Regions from separate parts of the Kitasatospora sp. NPDC059648 genome, predicted to be linked through region 1. Evidence: riboswitches for the same ligand, from Rfam matches in the RefSeq annotation. Region 1 holds a riboswitch; the other holds the start of a gene.

Region 1 (7,124 bases):
GAGGCGGCCACGAGGGCGAGGACGGCGAGCACGCCGGTAGCCGTTGCGCACCACTGAGTCATCGTCACGCGGCGAATTCTAGGGCGATGATCCTACGAAGGTGTGAACGGATCTCGCCATGTGACCGGATCTCGTCAATATCGAGTCAATACACCGCGATCCAGGGGTGGTTCGGGCGCGATCCCGCCGCCATGACGGGCTGTCCGATCGTTCGTCCAGGGCCTTTCGGCTCCGTTCGGTGTGACGGGAGGTGGCTGATTCGCTTCCCGGGATGTGTGGGGTTGGTGTGCGCGATGTTGTTGAACGAACGACATTCCGTGCAGGTGAACGATTTCGGCTCCGGCTGCCGAGGGCCGGCACCCGGAGCGGGAGCGGCAGGGCCGCGCCGTCCGGCCGGGACCGGCGCTCGGTCACGTTCAGGGTCGGCGGGCCCGCCAGTTGCTCGGCCGCTTAACCGCTCAGCCGTCCAGCCGCTCCGGCGCCGGGCGTTCGGCGGTGCGGGCCGGGGCGGCCGACTGTTCCTTCCCCTTCGGCCAGGAGCGGAGGCCCGTGGTGAGGGTGGTGACGAGGCGGTCGTGGGTGGTGGTGGGGTCTTCGGTGAGCTGGAAGGCGCCGGCGATGGAGAGGGAGGCGAAGCCGTGGGCGAGGGCGCGGAGGGTGCGGGCGGCGTGGATCGCTTCGGGGCCGTCGAGGCCGTAGCCGCGGAGGACGGCGATGATGACGCCGACGAGGCGGGTGGCCGCCCGGGTGAGGTCGTCGTCGGGGTGCGGGGCCTGGGGCAGGGCGGTGTAGCGGTGCGGGTGTTCGCCGGCGTAGGCCTGGTAGGCGCGCAGGAGGGCGGTGACGGCGTCGTCCCCGCTACGGCCGACCGCGGCCTCCGCGAGCCGGTCGGCGAGTTCCTCGGTGACCCGGACGGCGACGAGCCGGCGGAGTTCGGCGAGGCCGCCGCTGACGTGCTTGTACAGCGAGGGGGTGGCGACTCCGGCGCGGGCGGCGACGGAGGCGAGGGTGAGGGCTTCGGTGCCCTGGTCGTCGATGAGGGCGAGGGCGTGGTCGACGACCTGGTCGGGGGTCAGTCCTACGCGGGGCATGGCTCTGGTTCTCCAGCGGGCGGGTTCAGGCGAGTTCGGCGAGGAAGGGCAGCAGGGCGTCGGCGACGGCCCGGGGGGCGTCGGCCATCGGGTAGTGCCCGGACCCCTCGATCATGACCTTCCGCGCGCCGAGCTTCTCGGCCTGGAGGTCGGCGACGGCCTCGGGGCGGGGGAAGTCGGGGTCCTTGCCGCCCATCAGCACGAGGGCGGGGCAGCGGACGGCCGCGGTCCAGCCGATCGGCGCGGAGTCGCCGGTGACGTAGCCGCGGGTGGCGGTCCGGCGGCCGGGGGTGCGCAGGGCGGCGACCAGCCCGTCCACGTAGGCGTCGAGGTCGGCGGGCCGGGGGCCGGGGAAGGCCATCTTGCGGAGGTAGTAGCCCCAGACGGCGGGCCACCGGACCATCGCGGCGCCCACGACGGCCATGACGCCCTTCATGAGCGCGTTCGCCCGGTGCTCGACGAAGGCGTCGATGAGCGCGATCCCGGCGACCCGCTGGGGCGCGTCCCCCGCGAGCTTGACGACCGTCGCCCCGGTGTAGGACTGCCCGACCAGGACGGCCCGCTCGATGCCGAGGTGGTCGAGCAGGGCGAGGACGTCGGTGGCGACGGCGGAGGGGCTGTAGTCGTCCCAGACGATCGAGGACTCGCCGAAGCCGCGCAGGTCCATGGTGATGACCCGGTGCCCGGCCGCGGTGAGCAGCGGGTGGAGGTGCCGGTAGGCGCGGCGGGAGTCGAGCATCCCGGGGAGCAGGACGACGGGGGTGCCGTCGCCCTGCCGGGTGTCGTCGTAGGCGAGGCGGCCGCCGGGGACGTCGAGGTACTGGGTGCTCGGGGTGATGGTGCCGTTCATGGTGGGCCTCCACGGGCTCGCTCGCTGCTGCCAATAGCCGTAAAGCTATGGCTAATAGCTTTAGCCGTCAAGCGCCCGGCTCCGCACGGGCCCCGCTCAGACCCCCTCGACCTTGAACGGGTCGTGCTCGCTCAGCAGCTTCTCCAGTCGGGCCTGGTCGACCCGGGCGACGGTGTCCGAGGACTCCTGCCGGTCCCGGATCACCTTGGCCAGCGTGAACGCGGAGGTGACGGTGTAGAGGAGGCCGATCCCGAGGAAGGCCCGGGTCCAGCCGCCGACGGGAAGGTAGGCGATCCCGGCCGCGAGGGCCGTGCCGGAGATGGCGAAGGAGAGGACGGCCTGGACGTAGTACGCGGCGGTGGTGCGTGACTGCATCGGTGCGTTCATGGCGCCAGGATGCGTCGGGGCGGCCGGGGTGCACATGAGTAGGAGTACTCAGATGAGCCGGGCGGCTGAGGGGTCGTTCGTTGACGTCCGATCACCCGTTCCCCCGCAGTCGCGGACGGACGGCTTGGAATCAGAGCCTCCTAGGATTAACGTTTGATAACGCAGCGCGGTCGTCAACGCCGTACCCAGACGGCACCGTGCGCCGTCGCCTAATCCCGCCGGCCGGCCTCCGGGCAGGCCAGGGAGCCGGGGAACCACGTTCCCTGGGGTGAATCGGCGGGGCCCCGGCCCGGCCGTAGGAGACCTTCCTGCTCCGAACCCGTCAGCTAACCCGGTAGGCGCGAAGGAAGGAAAGGAGCGCCCTCCGTGGCGTCGACGCACACCCCGGCACACCCGGCCGGCCCCGCAGCCGGTACCCAGCTCCTCGACCACCCCGGCCCGAACGGCTCCGAGCCCCGCGACTCCGGCTCCGCCGGTCCCGCGAACCACGGCGCCCCCTTCGCCCCGGAGGCCGAGCCCAACCGCCACCGGATGCCGCGTCAGACCCGCGGGGCCTCCCCGCTGCTCGGCGTCACCGCCGTCGCCGCCACCCTGGGCGCCACCGGCTTCGCCTCCGCGACCCCGGCCGCCGCGCCCGCCGTCGAGGCGCCGGACGAGGCCCCGGTCGCCCTGGCCGCCGACCCCGGACTCGCGCTCGCCGCCCGGATCCAGCAGCAGGCCGACAGCCAGCGCACCGCCGCAGAGGAGAGCGCCCGGGTGCAGGCCGCCCAGGAGGCCGAGGCCAAGGCCGCCGCCAAGGAGGCCGAGGCCAAGCGCGCCGCCGAGGAGGCCGAGCGGACCAAGGCCGCCGCCCTCACCCTGCCGGTGAAGGAGTACAACCTCTCCGCCCACTACGGCCAGAGCGCCCGCTACTGGGCCCACCTGCACACCGGCCTGGACTTCGCCGCCGACACCGGCACCGCGGTCCACGCGGTCGGCCAGGGCACCATCACCTCGGCCGGCTGGTCCGGCGCGTACGGCTACCGGATCGTCGAGACCCTGCCCGACGGCACCGAGATCTGGTACTGCCACCTGTCCTCGATCATCACGGGCTCCGGGCAGGTCGCCTCGGGCCAGCAGATCGGCAAGGTCGGCGCGACCGGCAACGTCACCGGCCCGCACCTGCACCTGGAGGTCCGCCCGGGCGGCGGCGCCCCGGTCGACCCGGAGACCTGGCTCCAGCAGCACGGCCTCAACCCGTAACGAACCCGGAAGGGGAGGAGCCCCGGGCCGCTCGCCCGGGGCTCCCCCGCCGTCTCACTCCGGCGGCAACTGCGCCAGGTACGCGTCGATCTCCTCCGCCCCCGGCTCCGGCGCGAGCTCCGGGAACTCCTCCACCAGCAGCCGCGGCAGCCCGGGCACCGTCCACTCGCCGAGCAGGTCGAGCGCCACCTCGGCCGCGGCTGCCTCGAACTCCTCGAAATCCCCGGCGAGTTCGTCCGGCATCGGCCGGCCCAGCGCGGTCAGCTCGGCCAGGTTGCGGTAGCTGCGCCGCATCAGCCCCTGCTCCAGCAGCCGCCGCGCCCCGTCGGTGGCCATGCCGACCGACAGCACCCGGCCCGGGCCCCAGCCCTGCTCGTCGGGCTCGTCCAGCCAACCGGTCGGCACCAGCGCCTCGTACCCGGCCAGCCGCCGTTCCTCGTCGAGGCCGGCGAAGCCGGTCAGCCACTCCCGGACGGCCGCGAGGTCCGTCACGTCCACCCCGTGCGCGTGCAGCAGCACCGCGTACAGCCGCGGCCAGGTCACCAGGTCGGCGCGGCGCAGCAGCCCGGCTGCGACCTCGCCCTGCCACTCGGCCTCGGCGTGCAGCCGCTCCTGGCGCTTGGCGTTGAGCCGCTTCGCCGCCCGCTGGTGGTCGACCAGCAGCCGTACGGCGACGCCGTACGCGAGCGGGTCGTCCTCCGGCGCGGGTTGGACGTAGAGGTGGAGCCGCTCGTACAGCAGGTGCTCCACCGCGCCGGAGGTCAGTTCGGGCCAGCCGTCGTGCATCCTGCCCTCGCCCAGCTCCAGCAGCGCCAGCACCGTGCGCAGCGGCGCTTCGGCCACCGGCGCGCGGTCCTGCCCGGCCGCCGCCGCCCAGGCGAGCAGGTCGGCGGCCCTGGTGCGCGGGGCGAGCCGCAGGTCTTCGTCGTTCATATGCCGAACGGTAGCCGCCGGACGGAGGTAGGGTCGGCAGCCATGGTCCCCGTACGCCTCACCGGCCCACGGCTCGCCCTCCGCGAGTACCACCACACCCCGGCGGAGGTGGACGCGCTGCACGCGCTGTACAGCGACCCGGAGGTCACCCGCTACCTCCCCTTCGAGCCGCGCGACCGGGAGACCTGCGCCGACCAGATCGAGCTCTACCTGGAGGAGGCGATGGCCGAGGAGCGGGACACCTACCGGCTCGCCGTCGTCCGGCGCGAGGACGCCGAGGACCCGGAGGACGCGCCGCCCGTCGCGCACGCCGCCCTCACCCTCGGCAGGTACCGCTCCGCCCACCTCGGTTACGTGCTCAGCCGCCCGGTGTGGGGCCGCGGCTACGCGGGCGAGATCGCCGGGCTGCTCTGCGGGCTCTCCTTCGGCCCGCTCGGCCTGCACCGGCTGGTCGCCCGGGTCGACGTGGACAACACGGCCTCGGTCAAGGTGCTCGCCAAGCTCGGGTTCCAGCTGGAGGGGCGGGCGCGGCACGACCTGTACAAGGGCGGCGTCTGGTCCGACTCGTACCAGTACTCGCTGCTCGCCGACGAGTGGACCGGTCCGACACCGCAGGGGGGTTAACCCCACCCCTGATCCGCCGGTCCCCCGGATGCCGTCCGGGCCGCGTTCCGGCCAGACTGAACTCCGTCAGCACGGAAGACACCGCGACAAGACAACGAGGGGCCGGGGGCCGGGAGATGAGCAACAGCACGCTGGGGCAGGAGTGGGACGGCCCGGACGGTTACGGCGACGGGACCCGCCCGGCCCGGGCCCGCCGCACCGAGCAGCCGCCGGGCTTCTGGCGGGCGCCGTTCTCCCGGCAGTACTACCGCGAGGTCGGCTACGCGCTCACCGGTCTGCCGGTGGCGATCGTCGGCTTCACGGTGGCGATCACCCTGTTCTCCGTCGGGGTGGGCACCTTCGTCACCGTCCTCGGCCTGCCGGTGCTGGCCGGCCTGACCAGCGCCGCCCGGGGCCTCGGCCGGGCGGAGCGGGCCCGGGTGCGGGGGATGCTCGGCCTGGACGTTCCGGGCCCGGCGCCGGTGCGCCAGGTGCGCCCGGGCAACTGGGGCGCGATCACCGCGCGGCTGGCCGACGGGGCGGGCTGGAAGGCCGCGCTGTACCAGCTGGTGATGTTCCCCTGGGCGGTGTTCAGCTTCTGCCTGACCCTGACGTTCCTGGTGCTCGGCTGGGCGATGGCGCTCTACCCGCTCTACCAGTGGGTCTTCCCGCACTACACCTCCTGGCCCGGCTACCAGCTGTTCGACTACACCGACAGCCACCACGTCCGGCACGCGTACTACGTCCAGGGCGCCGGGCAGATCGCCGCGTTCTCGGTGACCGGGCTGCTGCTGATCTTCCTCACCGCGCAGCTGGTGCGCGGCCTGACCGGCGTCAACCGGGCCGCCGCCCGGGGGCTGCTCGGTCGCTGAGCCCCCCTCTCTCCCTGCTCCGCCCGCTCCGCCCCGGCCCGCTCCGCCCCGCCCGCACCCCGGACGCACCTCGGATGCGGGCGGGGCGGTCCCGTGTTCGGATGGCCGGGTGATCACCGCCGCGGCCCAGGAGCCCGCCCAGGAACCCGCCCCTGAGGCGGACGTCCTGGTCACCTCCCGCCCGTTGGACGAGTACTGCGCCCTGTTCGGGCTCACCCGCGCCCGGCTCGCCGCCCTGCCCGGCCCGCTGCTGGACTGTCCGGGCGGCGCGGCGGGTCTGGCCGCCGAGGCCCGGGCACTGGGCTGCCGGGTGATCGCCGCCGACCCGGCGTACGCGCTGCCGCTGCCCGAGGTCGCGGCCCGGGCGCTGGCCGCCCGGGCGTCGATGGCCGCCGCGATGGCCGCCCGCCCCGAGCTGTACCCCTCGCCGCCCTCGTGCCGCCCGTACCGTCCGGAGCGCTATCTGCGCAGCTGGGACCGCGCCCGCTGGCTGTTCGCCGAGGACTCCGCCGCCCACCCGCACCGGTACGTGGCCGCCGCGCTGCCCCGGCTGCCCTTCGCGGACGGCGCCTTCGCCCTCACCCTGAGTGGCTACCTGCTCTTCGCCTACCCCGAACTGTTCGGCCCGGAGTGCCAGTTGGCCGCCCTGACCGAACTGGTCCGGGTGACGGCCGCGGACGGGGAGGTGCGGGTCCAGCCGCTGCACGACGGCCGCGGCCGTCGCTGCGGGCACCTCGACCGGCTGCGGTACGCGCTGGGCGAGCGCCGGATAGCCAGTGAGGTCCGCCGGGTGCCGCGCGGGGACGGCCGCACCCGAAGGGTCATGGTCCTGCGGTCCGCCGACCGCCGACCGCCGGCGGCCGCGGCCGGCCCGCCTGCTGTAATGGTTGCAAGGCCATTTCACTCCTATACTTACCGTATGAGCGAGACCACGATCCGGCCCGCCCGGCCGGCCGACGCAGACCGGCTCACCGCACTCATCCAGGCCTCCAGCGCCTACCGCGGCGCGTACTTCGCGATGATCGACGGCTACACCGTGGAGCCCGACTACATCGAACGCCACGAAGTCCGGATGGCCGTGGACCGCGCCGACGACCGGCTGCTCGGCTTCTACGCGCTCATCCACGAACCGGCCGAACTGGATCT
Region 2 (7,124 bases), on a different contig from region 1:
CGGAGGTGACCGGCATGACCCCGGCGGGTCCAGCCGTGTCCGCCCCCTTATGGGAGGAGCTCTTCATGAGCACCGGTACGGCTTTGGCGGTTGACCCCCATGTGGTCACCTGTACGCTCGCTCCTCGCTTCGAAGCCGTGAGAACCGCGCGCGACTTCGCCCGGACGACTCTTCAGCGCTGGGGCCTGATAGAGCTGTTCGACGATGTCGCGCTGGTGGCCTCGGAACTCGTGACCAACGCGCTCCGGCATGCGATCGGCGCACGGCCCGACCCGTCGGGCGGCGCCCTGGGCGAGTACGACTTTCCCACACAGCCCACCCCGGAGGGACGGCTGCCGATCCGAATAAGCCTGGTGCACCGCGCGCGCCAGGTGGTCTGCGCGGTGAGCGATCCGAGCAGCATCGGTCCGGTGGCCCGGGAGGCGGACTTCGTCGCCGAGTCCGGCCGCGGGCTGCACCTGGTGGAGTCGTTCAGCCGTTCCTGGGGCTGGCACCCGCTGGGCAGCGGCAAGGTGGTCTGGGCGGTGTTCGAGGCGGAGCGGGCCGGCGGCAGCGGGCTCGACTACGGCACCCTGGACGGCCACCACCTGGACCGGCTCGACGGACGAGTCGAAATCGGTGGACGGCACCGGCGCTCGGCCTAGCGCCGCACGGCGCACGGCCGCCCGAGGGGCGACCCGGGAGGACCACACCCCGGGCCCTTCAGCCAGTCCCCCGCGTCGAGCCCGGCCGGGTCCCGGAACCGGCTCCGCACCGAGCGCTCCTGCACCGGAGGAGGCGGGCAGCCCGCGGGAGCACCCGCGGCACCCCGGCAGGCCCCGCCGCACGGTCCACCGCGGGACCGGACGGAAGCGGGATGGGCCGCCGCCGGGCAAAGACAAAGGCCGTCGTGGTGTCAGCACCCACGACGGCCCCCCGATGGTGGAGCAGCGGCCGGTCAGACCGCCAGGTGGTCGAACTCCCCGTCCTTGGCCCCCAGCAGCAGGGCGGCGATCTCCGCCCGGGTGTAGATGAGCGCCGGACCGTCCGGGAAGCGCGAGTTGCGCATCGCGACGTCGCCGCCCGGCAGGGCCGCGAACTCGACGCAGTTGCCCTGGGAGTTGCTGTGCCGGCTCTTCTGCCACACCACCCCCTGGAGGTCGGCGGCGGCCATCCCGTTGTAGGTGTGGTTCGAGCCGTGCGTGTCCTGCGAGTCGTGCATAGAGGTCTCCCGAAGAGCTCCGGAGTTGTCGTCCAGCGCGGCGCCCCCGGCACCCGCCGAACGAGAGGACCGGCCCCGTACCGGTCCGGGCGCAACGCCTCACTTGACGCGATGATAGCTGCAGTGCACGTGCATCAGCACGGGACGTTGCAGGTGCACGGCGCATTTTGCCGGTCGTTCCGAACTCTTCACGGACCCTTCTCCTGACGGTACGTAAACGGACATAGCCGTTGGAATCGTCGGCTCGTCCATAACCGGCCGTGAGCGGTCCCCCGCTAAATGTTGATCTTCGAATGCCGGGAGTCGCACCGCCGTGACCCTCCGTCAGGCCACCTTCCGACTGTGAGACATCTCACGCGCCCCGGACGCAACGCGCCGCCCCTCGGGACACGTCAGGGCAACTGCGCGGGCGGGAGCGGGCGTTGGGCGAGGAATGTCCGGATTGTAGGCAAACCGCCCGTACCGACGGGGCGGCGACACGGCCTCCGCACCACGACCACCCGAAACCCGTACGGCAGCCGACTGCAGGCCTGACGGGCTGATGACCTACGATCTCCGGCATGAGCACCGCAGCCATCCCGGGCGCGCCACTGCCCGTCCGCACTCCAGGCTCCCGTGCGCGGGGGCGCCACCGCCGCCCCGAGCGCCCCGAGATCCGCACCGGCTCGCCGGCCCTGGTGCTCGCCGTGCCCGCGACCGCGGGGCCCGAGTCCCGTTCGGTCGTCGAGGAGCTGCTGTCGATCGTCCGCAGCGAGCACGCCGGCGTCCAGGCCGCGGTCGGCTACCTCCCGGCCGACGGCGCCGAGGCCGGCGGTTCCGAGGACCGCACCGTGGCGGAGCTGCTGGCGGCGGCCGCCGAGGCCGGGCTGCCGACGCCCGTCGTGGTGCCGCTGGTGCCCGGTCCGCACGGCTTCCTGACCGGGCTTCACGCCCTCGCCGCGGAGTACGGCGCGACCGTCACCGACGCGCTGGGCCCGCACCCGCTGCTCGCCGAGGCCGTCCACGTGCGACTGTCCGAGGCCGGGCTGGCCCGGGCCGACCGGGCCCGGCTGTTCGCCATCGCGACCGCCGCCGACGGCGTCGTGCTGACCACCGTGGGCGGCGAGGACGCGGCCGCCGCGGCCGGCATCACCGGCGTGCTGCTGGCCGCCCGACTGGCCGTCCCGGTCGTCGCCGCCGCGCTCGACGTGCCCGGATCGGTCGCCGGCGCCGTCGACCACCTCAAGGAGACCGGCGCCCAGCGCCCGGCGCTGGCCCCGCTCGTCATCGGCCCGGAGGCGGACTCCGAGCTGCTCGCCACGGCCGCCGAGGAGACCGGCTGCCCGTCGGCGGCGCCGCTGGGCGCCTACCCGACCGTCGGCCAGCTGATCGCCTCCACCTACCTGGCCGCGCTGCCGACGCCGTCGGCGGAGGAGCTCGCCGAGGCGGAGGCGGAGGCCGCCGCCACCGCCGGGGCCGGGGAGGGCTCCCGACGCGCCCACGCGGCCACTGAGGGGCCCGTGGAGGGCTGACGGACCCGCGCGGCCACCCGTCGCCGCACCCGCACCACCGAAGGGCCCGGAACGACCGCGTTCCGGGCCCTTTTCGCTTGTTCGGATTGCCCCGCAGGCGAGTTAAGCGGCCATTGCCACGTAATGTCCGTTCTGGTGCATTTTGTCGATGAATAGCCGAGGCATCACCGGGCGCTCGAATCCTGGGCACCTTCCAGCCCGACGAGCGCGCCGCTCCACGCTCCAACGCCCCGTCACATCGCTCCTGAGGCGGAGCCAGTTTTGTGAATTCACCGCAGAATTGCCGGAGAACGATCATTTCTGATCATGAAATTCGAGCCGTTCGGCCTTTTTTCGTAAACCGTGATGCGCATCACAGGTATTTGCAGTTCGAACTTAAGTCTGCTTAACGTGCTCCCCGTTCGTGACCACACGGACCCAGTTCATCCGCGACGCCGAGTCCTGCCGTCGGATGTCCTGGCAGCGCGAAAACGCATCACGGCAGGAGCGGGGGAACCACAGGTAAGTCGCCCCGGACCGCTTTCCCGGAAAAGGTCCTGGGCTAGGGGTGAAGCCGCGCCACAGCGCGGCCGGGCAACTCCAGCCCGAATCCGACAGCTCACCTCGCAGGCGTGGGAGAGGACCGCGTCTTCATGCTGCCTTCCAACGGCAACCGCCTGTCCAGCCGCACTCGTCGCGTGATCGCCGCCCTCGGCGTGGCGGGCGTCGGCCTCACCGTCCCCTGCCTCACTACCGGCACCGCCGACGCCGCCTCCGTCGCCACCTGGGACAAGGTCGCCCAGTGCGAGAGCAGCGGCAACTGGAGCATCAACACCGGCAACGGCTTCTACGGCGGCCTGCAGTTCACCTCCAGCACCTGGGCCGCCTTCGGCGGCACCGCGTACGCGCCGCAGGCCAACCTCGCCACCAAGGACCAGCAGATCGCCGTCGCCGAGAAGGTCCTCGCCTCGCAGGGCCCCGGCGCCTGGCCGGTCTGCTCGGTCCAGGCCGGTCTGACCCAGGGCGGCGCCCCGGCCTCCGTCGACACCTCGACGGCCGCCAAGCCGGCCGCCAAGCCGACCCAGAGCCCGGCTCCGGTCGCGGCGCCCGCCAAGCCGGCCGCGCCCGCCCAGGACCAGGCCTCCGGTGACTCCGCCTCGGCCTCCGCCAAGTCCGCCACCAGCGGCTGGGCGAAGCAGCACCCGGCGCAGACCGGCGACTACACCGTCGTCAAGGGTGACTGGCTGTCCTCGATCGCCGAGAAGCACAACGTCCAGGGCGGCTGGCAGCACCTGTACGAGCTCAACCGCAGCACCCTCACCGAGGGCCCGGACACCATCTACCCGGGCCAGCAGCTGACCTTCGGTGACGGCACCTCGGCCCAGGCCGACCAGTCCTCCACCGCCAAGTCCGGCTCGGACTTCACCTGGTTCGACCGCTCGCAGAAGTCCGGCCAGGCTTCGAACGGCGCTGTGGCGGCCGCCAAGCCGATCGCCCAGACCAAGGCCCCGGCCGCCAAGCCCGCCTCGAAGCCGGCCGCCCAGACCCAGGCCCCGGCTGCCACCGGCAGCATGGCCGCCGCGGTCTCCTTCGCCGAGTCGAAGGTCGGCCAGGCCTACGTCTACGGCGGCACCGGCAACGGTGGCTGGGACTGCTCCGGCCTGACCCAGGCCGCGCTGCGCGCCGCGGGCATCAACATCCCGCGCGTCGCCGCCGACCAGGCCGCCGCCAGCACCCACGTGTCGCTGGACAGCCTCCAGCCGGGCGACCTGCTCTTCTGGTCGAACAACGGTCAGAACTCCGGCGTCTACCACGTCGCCATCTACGTCGGCGGCGGCCAGTACGTCGAGGCCGCCAACCCGAGCTCGGGCGTCCGCCTCCAGACCATCGCCAACTGGGCCCCGGACTTCGCCGGCCGGGTCTGAGCACCGCGAACACCGAACGGCTGACAGAGGACAGCTGACGGACGACGGATTCCATCACCTCTCATCCGTCAGCCCTCAGCCGTCACCGGACCGCCCCGGGGAAGAGCCCGCTCACTCCTCCCCGGGGCTTCGGCGCACCCGGACGACCGGGCCCGCGGCGCCCGGTGCCGCATGGTCGGACTCCGACGCAGCGGGCATGCTGCTGCTCCGCACCCGAGGAGGAGTCACCATGGCCCAGATCACCGTCACGCTCGACGCGAACCTCGCGATCGACGCGATGCTGCTCTCCGGTACCAAGAACCCCCAGGAGGCCGTCGAACTGGTACTGCGCGACTACCTGGCCCGCGGCCGCCGCACCGAGACCCGGACCGGCGACGCCGCCGACGGCCGACGGGTCTCCACCGACCGCCGGAACGTCCAGGAGGGCTGACCGGGCAACGAACGCCGACGAGCCCCGGAGAGCAACCGCCCTCCGGGGCCCGTCGGTTGACCCGGTCCGCCGACCGATCGGCTCAGCGCGCGCAGGCCCCCGTGGAGCCCCGCATCACCAGCTCCGGCTGGAACATGAACTCCCCGCGCTGGGCGGCGTTCCCACCGACCTCCTCCAGCAGCGCGTCCACCGCCGCCGTCGCCATCGCCTCGACCGGCTGGCGGATCGTGGTCAGCGGCGGCTCGGTGAAGGCGATCAGCGGCGAGTCGTCGAAGCCGACCACCGAGACGTCGTGCGGCACCGACAGCCCGCGCTGCCGCACCGCCCGGATCGCCCCGAGCGCCATCATGTCGCTCCCGCAGACGATCGCCGTGCAGCCCTTGTCGAGCAGCGCTCCGGCCGCCGCGTGCCCGCCCTCCACGCTGAACAGCGTGTGGTGGACGAGGCCTTCCGCCTCCTCCTGGCCGAGCCCGAGCACCTCGCGCATCGCCGCCGTGAAGCCCTCGATCTTGCGCAGCACCGGCACGTACCGCCGCTGCCCCACCGCCAGGCCGATCCGCTCGTGCCCGAGTTCGGCCAGGTGCTGGACGGCCATCCACATCGCGGACCGGTCGTCCGGCGAGATGAACGGCGCGTCGATCTTCTCGCTGAAGCCGTTGATCAGCACGAACGGCACCCCGCGCCCGGCCAGCCGGGCGTAGCGGTCGTGGTCGGCCGTGGAGTCGGCGTGCAGCCCGGAGACGAAGACGATGCCCGCCACGCCCCGGTCGACCAGCATCTCGACCAGTTCGTCCTCGGTGGACCCGCCCGGGGTCTGGGTGCACAGCACCGGCGTGAAGCCGTGCCGGCTGAGCACCTGCTCGATCACCTGCGCCAGCGCGGGGAAGATCGGGTTGCTCAACTCCGGCGTGATCAGCCCGATCAGCCCGGCACTGCGCTGGCGCAGCCGGGTCGGCCGCTCGTAGCCGAGCACGTCCAGCGCCGCCAGGACGGTCTGCCTGGTGGCGGCGGAGACGTTCGCCTTGCCGTTGAGCACGCGGGAGACGGTGGCTTCGCTGACCCCCGCCTGTGCCGCGATGTCTGAGAGTCGCGCCGTAGTCACGGTCCCAGAGCCTATTGCAACCACGTCAGACCGCCCACCAGCCGGTGGCGTCCGGAGCGAGCACCGTCTCGCCGCCGTCCAGCACGAGTTCGGTCGAGGCGAGCAGCAGTCGGCCCGGGGCGGCGATCCGCACCGGCTCGCCGGTGGTGTTCACCGTGCAGACGAAGGAGCCGCGCCGGAAGGCGAGGGTGCCCTCGGGGCCGTCCAGCCACTCGACCCCGGTGCCGGCGCCCAGGTCGGGGTGTGCCCGTCGGACGGCCAGCGCGCTGCGGTAGAGCTCCAGGGTGGAGGACGGGTCGCCGGTCTGCGCCTCGACGCTCAGTTCGGCCCACTCGGCCGGCTGCGGCAGCCAGGACGGCCCGCCCTCGACCGGTCCGAAGCCGTACGGGGCCTCGCTGCCGGACCACGGGATCGGGACGCGGCAGCCGTCGCGGTAGCCGTCCTGGCCGGCCTGGCGGAAGAAGGACGGGTCCTGGCGGACCTCGTCCGGCAGGTCGGTGACGTCCGGCAGGCCGAGCTCCTCGCCCTGGTACACGTACGCCGAGCCGGGCAGCGCGAGCATCAGCAGGGTGGCGGCGCGGGCGCGGCGCAGGCCGAGCGCGCGGTCGCCGGGGGTGCGGATCTGGGTGCCGAGGCCGGGCTCGTTGGCGAAGCGGGTGGCGTGCCGGGTGACGTCGTGGTTGGACAGCACCCAGGTGGTGGGGGCGTCGACCGGACGCATCGAGTCGAGCGAGACGTCGATCACCTCGCGCAGCGCGGCGGCATCCCAGTCGGTGCCCAGGTACTGGAAGTTGAAGGCCTGGTGCAGCTCGTCGGGGCGGACGTAGTTGGCGGTGCGCTGGACGGTCGGGGTCCAGGCCTCGGCGACGCCGATCCGCTGCCCCGGGTATTCGTCGAGGATCCGGCGCCAGCTGCGGTAGATCTCGTGCACGCCGTCCTGGTCGAAGAACGGCATGACGTCGTTGCCGAGCAGCTT

Evidence for each region. A riboswitch is a leader RNA that binds a small molecule or an ion and turns the genes downstream of it on or off. The one in region 1 is predicted to bind cyclic di-AMP.
Region 2: linked by a shared signal. The riboswitch ahead of ACFV1W_RS08195 (transglycosylase family protein) and the one ahead of ACFV1W_RS13920 (M23 family metallopeptidase) in region 1 are both predicted to bind cyclic di-AMP.

Annotation. Positions count from the first base shown of each region.
Region 1 covers NZ_JBHWDU010000018.1:22,739-29,862, reverse strand. The annotation lists gene ACFV1W_RS13940 (sensor histidine kinase) at 1-62, opposite strand, end outside; gene ACFV1W_RS13935 (TetR/AcrR family transcriptional regulator) at 459-1,091, opposite strand; gene ACFV1W_RS13930 (alpha/beta fold hydrolase) at 1,117-1,941, opposite strand; gene ACFV1W_RS13925 (YiaA/YiaB family inner membrane protein) at 2,038-2,328, opposite strand; cyclic di-AMP (ydaO/yuaA leader) riboswitch at 2,525-2,683, shown strand; gene ACFV1W_RS13920 (M23 family metallopeptidase) at 2,695-3,570, shown strand; gene ACFV1W_RS13915 (hypothetical protein) at 3,625-4,503, opposite strand; gene ACFV1W_RS13910 (GNAT family N-acetyltransferase) at 4,546-5,127, shown strand; gene ACFV1W_RS13905 (sensor domain-containing protein) at 5,244-5,978, shown strand; gene ACFV1W_RS13900 (GNAT family N-acetyltransferase) at 6,088-7,124, shown strand, end outside.
Region 2 covers NZ_JBHWDU010000009.1:429-7,552, forward strand. The annotation lists partial or broken gene ACFV1W_RS08180 (ATP-binding protein) at 66-530, shown strand; gene ACFV1W_RS08185 (DUF397 domain-containing protein) at 938-1,201, opposite strand; gene ACFV1W_RS08190 (hypothetical protein) at 1,762-2,712, shown strand; cyclic di-AMP (ydaO/yuaA leader) riboswitch at 3,174-3,337, shown strand; gene ACFV1W_RS08195 (transglycosylase family protein) at 3,345-4,616, shown strand; gene ACFV1W_RS08200 (hypothetical protein) at 4,846-5,046, shown strand; gene ACFV1W_RS08205 (LacI family DNA-binding transcriptional regulator) at 5,129-6,148, opposite strand; gene ACFV1W_RS08210 (glycoside hydrolase family 13 protein) at 6,174-7,124, opposite strand, start outside.